3 regions of the Arthrobacter sp. Y3223164 genome follow, and region 2 is predicted to be linked to each of the others. Evidence: predicted binding sites of a transcription regulator. Region 2 holds the regulator's gene; each other region holds the start of a gene.
The links. Region 2 encodes LexA, which represses DNA repair genes until DNA is damaged. Its sites were predicted from a motif close to TCGAACANNTGTTCGA; they were not measured.
Positions count from the first base shown of each region.

Region 1: a site for LexA is predicted at 2,084-2,099, ahead of AC5RUJ_RS07430 (DUF6504 family protein). Genes of this name have one in related genera too.
Region 3: a site for LexA is predicted at 1,674-1,689, ahead of uvrA (excinuclease ABC subunit UvrA). Genes of this name have one in related genera too.

Region 1 covers NZ_JBNHGF010000101.1:2,758-6,028, reverse strand. Annotated here, with positions in the region: gene AC5RUJ_RS07450 (S-(hydroxymethyl)mycothiol dehydrogenase) at 1-61, opposite strand, end outside; gene AC5RUJ_RS07445 (glutaredoxin domain-containing protein) at 226-483, opposite strand; gene AC5RUJ_RS07440 (SOS response-associated peptidase) at 653-1,360, shown strand; gene AC5RUJ_RS07435 (SRPBCC domain-containing protein) at 1,501-1,935, shown strand; gene AC5RUJ_RS07430 (DUF6504 family protein) at 2,194-2,508, shown strand; partial or broken gene AC5RUJ_RS07425 (DNA polymerase III subunit alpha) at 2,608-3,271, shown strand, end outside.
Region 2 covers NZ_JBNHGF010000074.1:3,456-6,726, reverse strand. Annotated here, with positions in the region: gene AC5RUJ_RS06155 (histidinol-phosphate transaminase) at 1-389, opposite strand, end outside; gene AC5RUJ_RS06150 (LysM peptidoglycan-binding domain-containing protein) at 462-815, opposite strand; gene lexA (transcriptional repressor LexA) at 1,112-1,861, shown strand; gene AC5RUJ_RS06140 (ATP-dependent DNA helicase) at 1,973-3,271, opposite strand, start outside.
Region 3 covers NZ_JBNHGF010000055.1:4,001-7,271, forward strand. Annotated here, with positions in the region: gene uvrA (excinuclease ABC subunit UvrA) at 1-1,584, opposite strand, end outside; gene AC5RUJ_RS05140 (GntR family transcriptional regulator) at 1,785-2,168, opposite strand; gene AC5RUJ_RS05145 (MBL fold metallo-hydrolase) at 2,278-2,922, shown strand; gene AC5RUJ_RS05150 (DNA topoisomerase IB) at 3,048-3,271, opposite strand, start outside.

The sequences.
Region 1 (3,271 bases), on a different contig from region 2:
TTTCGATGGAGACCGGAGCATTCTTTTCCAGGGCCACTACTGCCCGAACCTTGTGAACCATGCGGGAGTGATTCCTTCCTAGCGAAGTCTGGCGAGGCCGTCGTCGGCCGTCCTGCCCCATCCTAGGAACAAAACAGGGGCGCCACAATTTCCAAAACGATTGTTATGGAAACTGCGGCGCCCCGTGGCCCGCGGTCCGGATTCCGCCGGTGGAGCCTGCCGCTGCTAGACGCCCAGGCGTTCCTTGACCAGGGAGAGCGGCGGGTTCGTGGCGCTGCTGCCATCCGGGAAGAGCAGGGTGGGAACCGTCTGGTTTCCGTCGTTGAGCTTCTCGACGAGCTCCGCGGTGCCGGGGACCTCTTCGATATTAATCTCGGTGTAGCCGATGCCCTGCGCATCGAACTGGGTCTTCAGGCGGCGGCAGTACCCGCACCAGGTGGTGGAGAACATGGTGACGGTTCCGGCAGCAGGTGTGTAATCCAAGATGGCTCCTTCTGGTCTGAAAGCTTGTGTACATGTCAACGTCTCACCGGGCGCGGTCATTCCCGGCGCCGGCCGCGGCGGCTGCCGGGCGGGGAGTACCGCCGGGGTGCGAGGCCGTTTAAGGGCCGCGCGCCGGGCTTCCGCCGCGCGGCTGGACCATAATGGAGGCATGTGCGGCAGATACGTCATGGCCCGGAGCACCGGCGACCTCGTGGCTTCCTTCGACGTCGATGAGTCCTATGTCGAAGAGATCCAGCCTTCCTACAACGTGGCTCCGACCGACGAGGTCCCCTTGATCATCGACCGCAAGCAGGCCGACGGCGAGGGAGTGTCCAGGAAACTCATCCTGGCCCGGTGGGGCCTCGTGCCGCCGTGGGCCAAGGACCCCCGCTCCGGCGCCCGCCTGATCAACGCGCGGATGGAGACCGTGACGGAGAAACCCTCGTTCCGCAAGGCGGCGGCCAGGAAGCGCGGATTGCTTGTTGCCGACGGGTATTTCGAATGGCAGAAAACCGAGGACGGCAAGATCCCGACCTACCTGCACGGCGAAGGCGACGAGGCGCTGGCTTTCGCGGCTTTGTTCGAGAACTGGCCCGACCCGGCCCTGCCCGAAGACCACCCGGAGAAGTGGCTGCGCACCTGCACCATCATCACCACCCAGGCGGCCGATGCGCTCGGGCATATCCATGACCGGACGCCGCTGATCGTTCCGCCCGGCCTCTATGCGGACTGGCTGGATCCGGAAACAACATCCGAGGCCGACGTGCGGCAGCTGCTGGAGGCCATGCCCGAACCGCATCTTGTCCCGCGGCGGGTCAGTTCGAAGGTCAACAACGTGCGCAACAACGGGCCCGATCTCATCGACGAAGCAGCATGAGCGCCGCCGGGCGCCCCGGAATCGGGGATCGTTCCCTGAGCGGCATCCCTGCAGCCATTGTGTGCCGGCCCCGGCTGCCGGAAGCTGGGATGGAGTAACCGCGCCCGCGCCGCCACGGCGGGAACCAGGGGAGGAAGCCAATGTCCGGACGGTACGTGGCCAGTTCGACGGCGACCATTGCGGCGCCGCCGGACCGTGTCTGGTCCGTGATCACGGACCCCGAGGCCATCAGGGGATTCATGTTCGGCACCGAGGTGCAGACCGATTGGAGCGTTGGCGGGCCTATCCGATGGCGGGGCGAGTGGGAGGGCGAGGCGTACGAGGACAAGGGCCAGGTGCTGGAGTTCGAACCCGGACGGCGGCTGGTCGTCACGCATTTCAGCCCGCTGTCCGGCCGGGAGGACGTGCCCGAGAACTACCACCGTCTCGTCTGGACGCTGGAGGCAGTTCCGGGCGGCACGGAGTTCACGCTGTCGCAGGACAACAACGAGACGGCCGAGGCGGCGGAACACTCCAAGCTGATGTGGGACAAGCTGGTCCACGACGTGAAGTACCTCGCCGAGCACGACGGCTAGGCTCCTTGGCCGCCGCACGGCGCGCGCCTGGCCGTCCTGCTGCAGTAGGCAGTGCTGCTGCGCTTGGCCGCCGTGCGGCTGCGCGCTGAGCCGCCGTTGGCGGGCGGCCCGATTTTGTCAGTGCCCGAACCTACGCTTGATCTTGGATTCGAATACATATTCGAATAGAATAAGAGGGTCAAGTTCTTCGGTGGGCGTGTTGGCAGGGGCGCTCGCCGGGGATTATGACCCGTTGTCCAGATGAAAGGCGACTGGGACATGGGTGTTTTCAGCGAAGCAGTTGACGTTGTGTGTTCCCCTGCCGGACAGCCGCTCCGGCTGCGCTGGCAGGGCAGGAGCTACCGCATCGTCGCGGAACCGGTGCGTTGGTACGAACGCCGCAAATGGTGGGCGGAGGAACTGCGTGCGGAACGGGGCCGGGGCGCGGGACTGGTGGACCATGAGATCTGGCGGGTGCAGGCGCGGCTGAATGGCCGGTCGCAGATCCGCACCCTGGACCTATCCCATCAGGTGGATACCGGACGCTGGCGCCTGATCCGCGTCCATGATGCCGTCCGGGAGTTGAGCGCCTGACCGCGCTACGGTTCCCGCCGGCCTTTCTGTCAGCCCCCGGTTCGCCTCGGCAGTCCGCCGGATGCCGATCCCGAGACCCGACCGTTGTTTGGAATGTCCATGAGCTTTACCCACCTGCACGTATCCACGGCGTACAGTGCCCACTACGGTGTCTCCTGGCCGGAGGAACTGGCCGCAGCGGCCGCTTCCTTCGGTGCCGACGCCTTGGCCTGCACCGACCGGGACGGTCTCTACGGCACGGTCAAGCACCTGAAGGCATGCCTGGCGACGGGGATGGATCCGATAGTCGGCGTGGACCTGGCCGTCCAAGACGGCGGCGGTCGGGACACCGGCCGCGTTGTGGTGCTGGCCCATGGCGGGAACCAGGGCAGCGGTTACCATGCGCTCTGCCGCCTGGTCTCGGAAGCCCACGCCGGCACGGCTGCCCGCGGGCGTTCCGCCAGCCGCCGGACGCCCGGCGTGACGGTGGATCAACTCGCCCGGCATGCGGGCATTCCGGACGGCGGACCGGCCCTGACGGTGCTGGTGGGTCCTTTTTCCGACGTCGGACAGGCGCTGCGCCGCCGTAGCTACGCCGAAGCCCGCCGGCTGGCCGGACGCTGGCGCAGCGGACTGCCGGCCGGGGCGCTCGCAGTGGAAATTGTCTCCCACCTGAGTGCCCCGGGGGAGAATCTCAGTACCGCCCACGCGGTGCGGATGCTTAACCTGGCCGGGGAGTTGAATCTTCCCGCAGTGCTGACCAACGCCGTGCGCTACTGCGAAG
Region 2 (3,271 bases):
CCGCTGGCCAGCAGCGGGTACATGGAATAGGTGGGCGGGAAGCTCAGCAGGGTGCGGCCGGGGCCGCCGAAGGCCTGGAGGATTTGCTGCAGGACCTCGTTCGATCCGTTGGCGGCCCAAATGTTCTCTGCGGTGAGGCCGTGCCCCAAGTAGCGGGCCAGCGCCGTCCTCAGCTTCGTGAACTCGCGATCCGGATACCGGTTCAGACCCGCGGCAGCCTCGCTGACGGCCGAGACGATGGCCTGACGGACAGCATCGGGCAGGCCATGGGTGTTTTCGTTGACGTTCAGGAGGACGGGAACCTCCAGCTGGGGCGCACCATAGGGCTCCAGGCCCCGGAGATTTTCCCGCAACGGCAGGCGGTTCAGGCGTTCTAACTGCTCACTCACCGATCCAGTTTAAGCTTCGGCCCGCCCGGGGCAGGAATCGGGCGGGCCGAAGCAGCTCATATTACGGCTGCCTCAGCGCGCGGACGGGACCAGCAGCTGCTGCCCGGCGTGGACGATGTCCCCCTGCAGGCCGTTCAATTGCGCGATCTCGAAAATGACATCGTGGGGGTTGCGGTCCGGCGCGGACTGCACTGCTATGTCCCACAGTGACTGGCCGCTGCCGACCGTGACGGTCGCCGCCGGCCCCGGCCCCAGCCCCCCGGCGGCGGCCATTGCCGGAGCAGTGAAGAAACCGATCAGGGTCAGGGCTGCGGCCGCGGCGAGCATCAGCGGCAGGCCGATCAGCAACAAACGGCCGCGGCGGGTCAGCCGCAGGCCTGTGCTGGTACGAAGGCCGGCGGGCTGCGGTGCGAGCTGGGCGGACATGGTGCCACCTTTCCGATATTCGATCTATTTCGGCTGGTTTCGATCGTCTTGCAACGGTATTCGAACGTATCTTCGAATACGTCTTCTACAGTTTTAGCACTGGTGATCGAACATTGTCGAGACTCAGTCGAACAAATGTTTGAAATTCGCTACCGCCTCGCCTAGCGTTGTAAGCGTCGGGCGGCAGTAAGAGCAGTGCATCAGCCGCCACCGACAAAACAGTTGAGACAACAGTCCATGTGCGGTTCCGCTACGGCGCCGGCGCAGGGACCACTACGGGGAGACCGGGGCCGGACATGTCGGAAGAGACCACCACCACTGCCGGAGCGAAGCGACGCGGCCGGCCCGTCAAAGTGGGGCGCAGCCTGACGCCGAGGCAGAAGAAGATCCTGGAAACCATCCAGCGCTCCGTCATGTCCCACGGATACCCTCCGTCCATGCGCGAGATCGGTGACACGGTCGGTCTGGCAAGCCTGTCCAGCGTCACGCACCAGTTGGCCCAACTGGAGAAGATGGGCTACATCAGGCGCGACCCCAAGCGTCCCCGTGCCATGGAAATCCTGACCCCGCTGACACTCGAGCACGGGGGTGTGGAAATCGTCGGAGTTGATGAACCGCAACAGCTGCGCAGCTCCAGCGGCGTCGCCGTATCCGAGCTGACCACGTCATCCGACACGGCGATGGTGCCGCTGGTGGGAAGGATCGCAGCGGGCGGGCCGATCCTGGCGGACCAGGCGGTCGAGGACGTCATGCCCCTGCCGCGGCAACTGGTGGGACACGGCGAGTTGTTCATGCTCAGGGTCTCGGGCGATTCCATGATCGATGCGGCCATCTGTGACGGCGACTGGGTCGTGGTCCGCCAGCAGCACACGGCCGAGAACGGCGACATCGTGGCGGCACTGCTCGACGACGAAGCAACGGTCAAGACCTTCCGGCAGCGCGACGGCCACACCTGGCTGTTGCCGCAGAATACCCAGTACGAACCGATTCTTGGCGACCACGCAACCATCATGGGCAAGGTTGTCTCGGTGATGCGGGCCCTCTGACGCGCCCGGTCTCCCCGGTCCGCGCTGCAGCCACCCCGGGATCCCCTGCCCGCACGGGCGGTCCCCGCGCAGGGCCCCGCTCGCTCCGGAACGGGCGTGCCCCCAACCCGTTCAGGCTGAGGCCGTAGCCAGCCTTTCCAAGACCTGGCGGGCCGTGGCGCCGTCCTTGGTACTCCAGAAGGGCGGCAGGGCGCTGCGGAGGAAACTCCCGTAGCGCGCCGTCGCCAGCCGGGAGTCCAACACGGCCACCACTCCACGGTCGTTTGACGCGCGGATCAGCCTGCCGGCTCCCTGGGCCAGCCGCACGGCCGCATGGGTCGCCGAGACCGTCATGAAACCGTTTCCCCCGGACTGCGCCACGGACCGGGTTCGGGCAGTCGTGAGCGGGTCATCCGGCCGGGGGAACGGAATCCGGTCGATGACCACGAGCCGGCACGCGGAACCGGGAACGTCGACGCCCTGCCAGAGCGTCATGGTGCCGAACAGGCAGGTGTCGGGCTCTTCGGCGAATTGGCGGACCAGCGCGCCCATCGACGATTCGCCCTGGCACAGGATGGTCAGGTCGGTGCGCCCGCGCAACTCGGCCGCGGCTTCTTCTGCCGCACGCCGCGAGGAGAACAGGCCCAGGGCGCCGCCGCGCGAGGCCAGCAGCAGCTCCTCGAGTTCATCGAGCTGTTCCGGGCTGGTGCCCCGGCCCGGCTTCGGCAGATGCGACGCCACGTAGAGCACGCCCTGCCTGGGGTAATCGAAGGGGCTGCCCACGTCCACGCTGGAATAGGCGGGCGCGCCGGCTCCGAGCAGTCCGAGCGACCCGGCGACGGCATCGAAGGTCCCCCCGACCGACAACGTCGCCGATGTCAGCACAACGGTATGGTCGTCGAACAAGCCCTCACGCAGCCGGGACGCCACCGAGAGCGGCGCTATGTTCAACGTTGCCGGCTGGTCGTCATTGGCGGCGTAGTCGCCGGCCTCGCCATAGGTGCTGGGACGGGTCGCCCAGATGACCTCCCGGGAGTCCGGAGCGGACAGCAGCCGTTCGGCCAGTTCCAGCACGGCCGCGAGCCGTGAGCGCGCCATCTGCCGTCCGCCGTCCGCTGCCCCCGCACCCTCGGGCTTCGAGTCGGAGAGCGCCGCGCGGGCCGCTTCCCGTACCTGCGCGAGAACCAGCTCATGCTCCTCGCGTAGGCCGGCCGCCAGCAGGCCGGTGGGCACCGACTGCAGGACGTCCTCCAGCGCATCGGCGGCGGAGTTCAAAGGCTCCACGCTGATCCCCGTGTGTTTGCGTGCCGTCGAGGCGGCGGTACGCACCATGGCGGCGGAGAGTTGCCCCGCGACGGCGCTGGTGACGCGGTCCTGCAGCTCATGGGCCTCGTCGATGACCACCACGTCATAGTCCGGGAGTACCGCGAC
Region 3 (3,271 bases), on a different contig from region 2:
CCGCTGGTGCAGGCCGATGGAGGGCTCGTCGAGCACGTAGAGCACGCCGACCAGGCCGGAGCCGATCTGCGTGGCAAGCCGGATGCGCTGGGCCTCCCCTCCGGACAACGTGCCGGCGGCGCGCTCCAAATTCAGGTATTCCAAACCCACGTCCAGGAGGAACCGCAGCCGCGCCTGGATCTCGATGAGTACCTGGTGGGCGATCTGGGTTTCGCGGGCCGAGAGCTCCAGGCCCGCGAGGAACGAACTCGCCTCGCGCAGCGGCAGGGCAGACACATCCGCGATGGACTTGCCGTTGATCAGCACGGACAGCGACGCGGGGTTCAGCCGCGCGCCGTTGCATTCCGGGCACGGGACCTCGCGCATGTACTCCTTGTAACGGTCCCTCGCCCACTCGGACTCGGTTTCCTCGTGCTTTCGGTGGATGTACTGGAACGCGCCCTCGAATCCGGTGCTGTATTTCCGTTCCCGGCCGAAGCGGTTGCGGTACTGCACCACGACCTTGAAGTCCTTGCCGTGCAGTACGGCCTCCCGGACCTTCTTCGGCAGGTTCTTCCATGGCTCGTCCATGGAGAACCCCAGCTCATGCGAGAGCCCTTCGAGCAACCGCGTCCAGTACTCCTGCGTGGCTTTGCCCAAGGACCACGGGGCAATGGCGCCCTCGGACAGGCTCCGGTCGGGATCCGGGACCACCAGGTCCACATCTACTTCAAGCTTGCTGCCGATACCGGTACAGGCCGGACAGGCGCCGAACGGGTTGTTGAACGAGAACGAGCGCGGCTCGATCTCGTCGATGGCGAGCGGGTGTTCGTTCGGGCAGGCCAGGTGCTCGGAGAAGCTACGCGTACGGCCCGGGTCGTCCTCGTCTATGTCGACGAAATCGGCCAGCACGCGGCCCTCCGCGAGGGCCAAGGCGGTTTCCACCGAGTCGGTCAGGCGCTGGTGGATGCCTTCCTTGGCCACCAGCCGGTCCACCACCACCTCAATGGTGTGCTTGTACTGCTTCCCCAGCTTCGGCGGTTCGCTTAGCTGCACCGGCTTGCCGTCCACCTTCGCGCGGGAAAAGCCCTTGGTGCTCAGTTCCTTGAACAGGTCGACGAACTCGCCCTTGCGCCCGCGCACTACAGGGGCCAGGATCTGGAACCGGGTCCCTTCGGGAAGCTCTTGCAGCTGGTCCACGATTTGCTGCGGGGTCTGCTTCTCCACCGGTTCACCGCACTGGGGGCAAAAGGGGCGGCCGACGCGGGCCCACAGCAGGCGCAGGTAGTCGTAGATCTCGGTGATTGTTCCCACGGTGGAGCGCGGGTTGCGGCTGGTCGATTTCTGGTCGATCGAGACCGCCGGCGACAGGCCCTCGATGAAGTCCACATCCGGCTTGTCCACCTGCCCCAAGAACATCCGCGCATAGGAAGAGAGCGATTCCACGTACCGGCGCTGGCCCTCGGCGAAGATCGTATCGAAGGCCAACGACGACTTGCCCGAGCCGGACAGGCCCGTGAAGACGATCATGGCGTCGCGGGGCAGGTCCACGCTGACGTTCTGCAGATTATGCTCGCGGGCGCCCTTGACGACCAGCCGGGACATGTCCGCGGAGCGGGAAACGGGGGTGGCAGACTCGGAATCGGTCGCCGGGACGGACGTTTCGCTTGCTTTTAGCACGGTATCTACTCTAATCGAAAATTCGTTCGAACTTGTATTACATCGGTCACGGCGGACGGCACCTGCGGACAGAGAGCGTCCGCAATTGCGGGCTCCCCTGGCCGGCAGACGACGGCTGATGCCGCCTACTTGATGCCGTGGCGCTCCAGCGCGGCCTTGGCGGCGGCGAGTGCTTCCTTGCCGCCGATCCCTTGACCGTGAACGGCGCGGGCGAATGCTTCGGCGGCATCGCCCAGCTGTTGGCGGGCCTTGCCGGCTCCGGCGCTGACCACGGTGCCGGCCCGGCCGTGGGTTTCCACCCGCCCGGCAGTTTCAAGCTCCCGGTAGGCGCGTGCCACGGTATTCGGGACCACACCCAGATGATCGGCCAACCGCCTGACGGGCGGCAGCTTCGTGCCCACCGGAAGTTCGCCGGCATCGGCCGCTTCGATGATCCGCAGCCTCAACTGCTCGAAGAGCGGCACGGCGCTGTCGCGGTTCATCCGCCAGTCAAACTCGCTCGCTTCCATCGTCTGCGCCCGCTCCTCGTCGTGTCCCCAGCATCGCGCTGCCTGTCCGCTGCTACAACCAGAATGACATCCTGAGCCGTCCGGGTCGACTGTCGGTAGGCTGGGAAGCATGTTGCTTCACGAAGATCCTGCAGTCACCATCCGCGGTATTTCCGTTTCCGAGATGGACAACAACGTCTATCTGCTGACGGCCAAGGCTTCCGGCACCCAGGTGTTGATCGACGCCGCCGATGACTTTCCGGCCATCCAGCAACTGCTGCGCGAGGGCGCCGCGGATGCCGGGCGGCCGGCCGAGGTTGCCCTGATCGTGACCACGCACAGCCACTGGGACCATGTCCGGGCCCTGCCGGAGGCGGTGGCCGCTACCGGCGCCAAAACGGCGGCCGGGGTGGAGGATATTCCGCAGATCGAGGTGCGGACCGATGTTGCGCTCGAGCATCAGGACGTCGGCCGCTTCGACGGATTCTCGTTGGAAGCCATCAAGCTGCGCGGGCACACGCCGGGTTCCGTGGCGCTGCTCTACCGCGCACCCGAGGGTCCGCCGCACCTGTTCACCGGAGATTCCCTGTTTCCGGGCGGGCTGGGCAACACGCAGCAGGACCCGGAACGGTTTTCAACCCTCTTCAACGATGTGGCCGAACGGGTGTTCAACTACCTGCCCGACGACACGGTGGTCCATCCGGGCCATGGCGCCGGCACCACGCTCGGGGCAGAACGGCCTCATCTGGACGAGTGGAAATCGCGCGGCTGGTAGGGCGCATTCAACCCCGACAGACGTGGACGTTGGGGGGAATCCCGCCTGCCGGGGCTCTCTAATTCTAGCGCCGCGGGCTGCTTTCGCTCCCTTGCCACCCGAGGAAGGATGGCAGGCTGCCCCTGTCAGGCCAGGAAGGACGGCAGGCTGCGTTCCGCCGCGGAGTACGTGGCGGCGTCCGGGATCTGTCCCGCCATAAAGCGGTCCACGAGCCGCGGATCCACGTACGACTTGCGGGCGACGGCGGGCGTATTGCCCAGCCGCTCCGAGACGGCGTGCATGGCTGCGACCACGGCCTTGCGCCGTCCGGTGAGATTCGGCTTGCCGGTGTAGCCGGCCAGTGCCACGG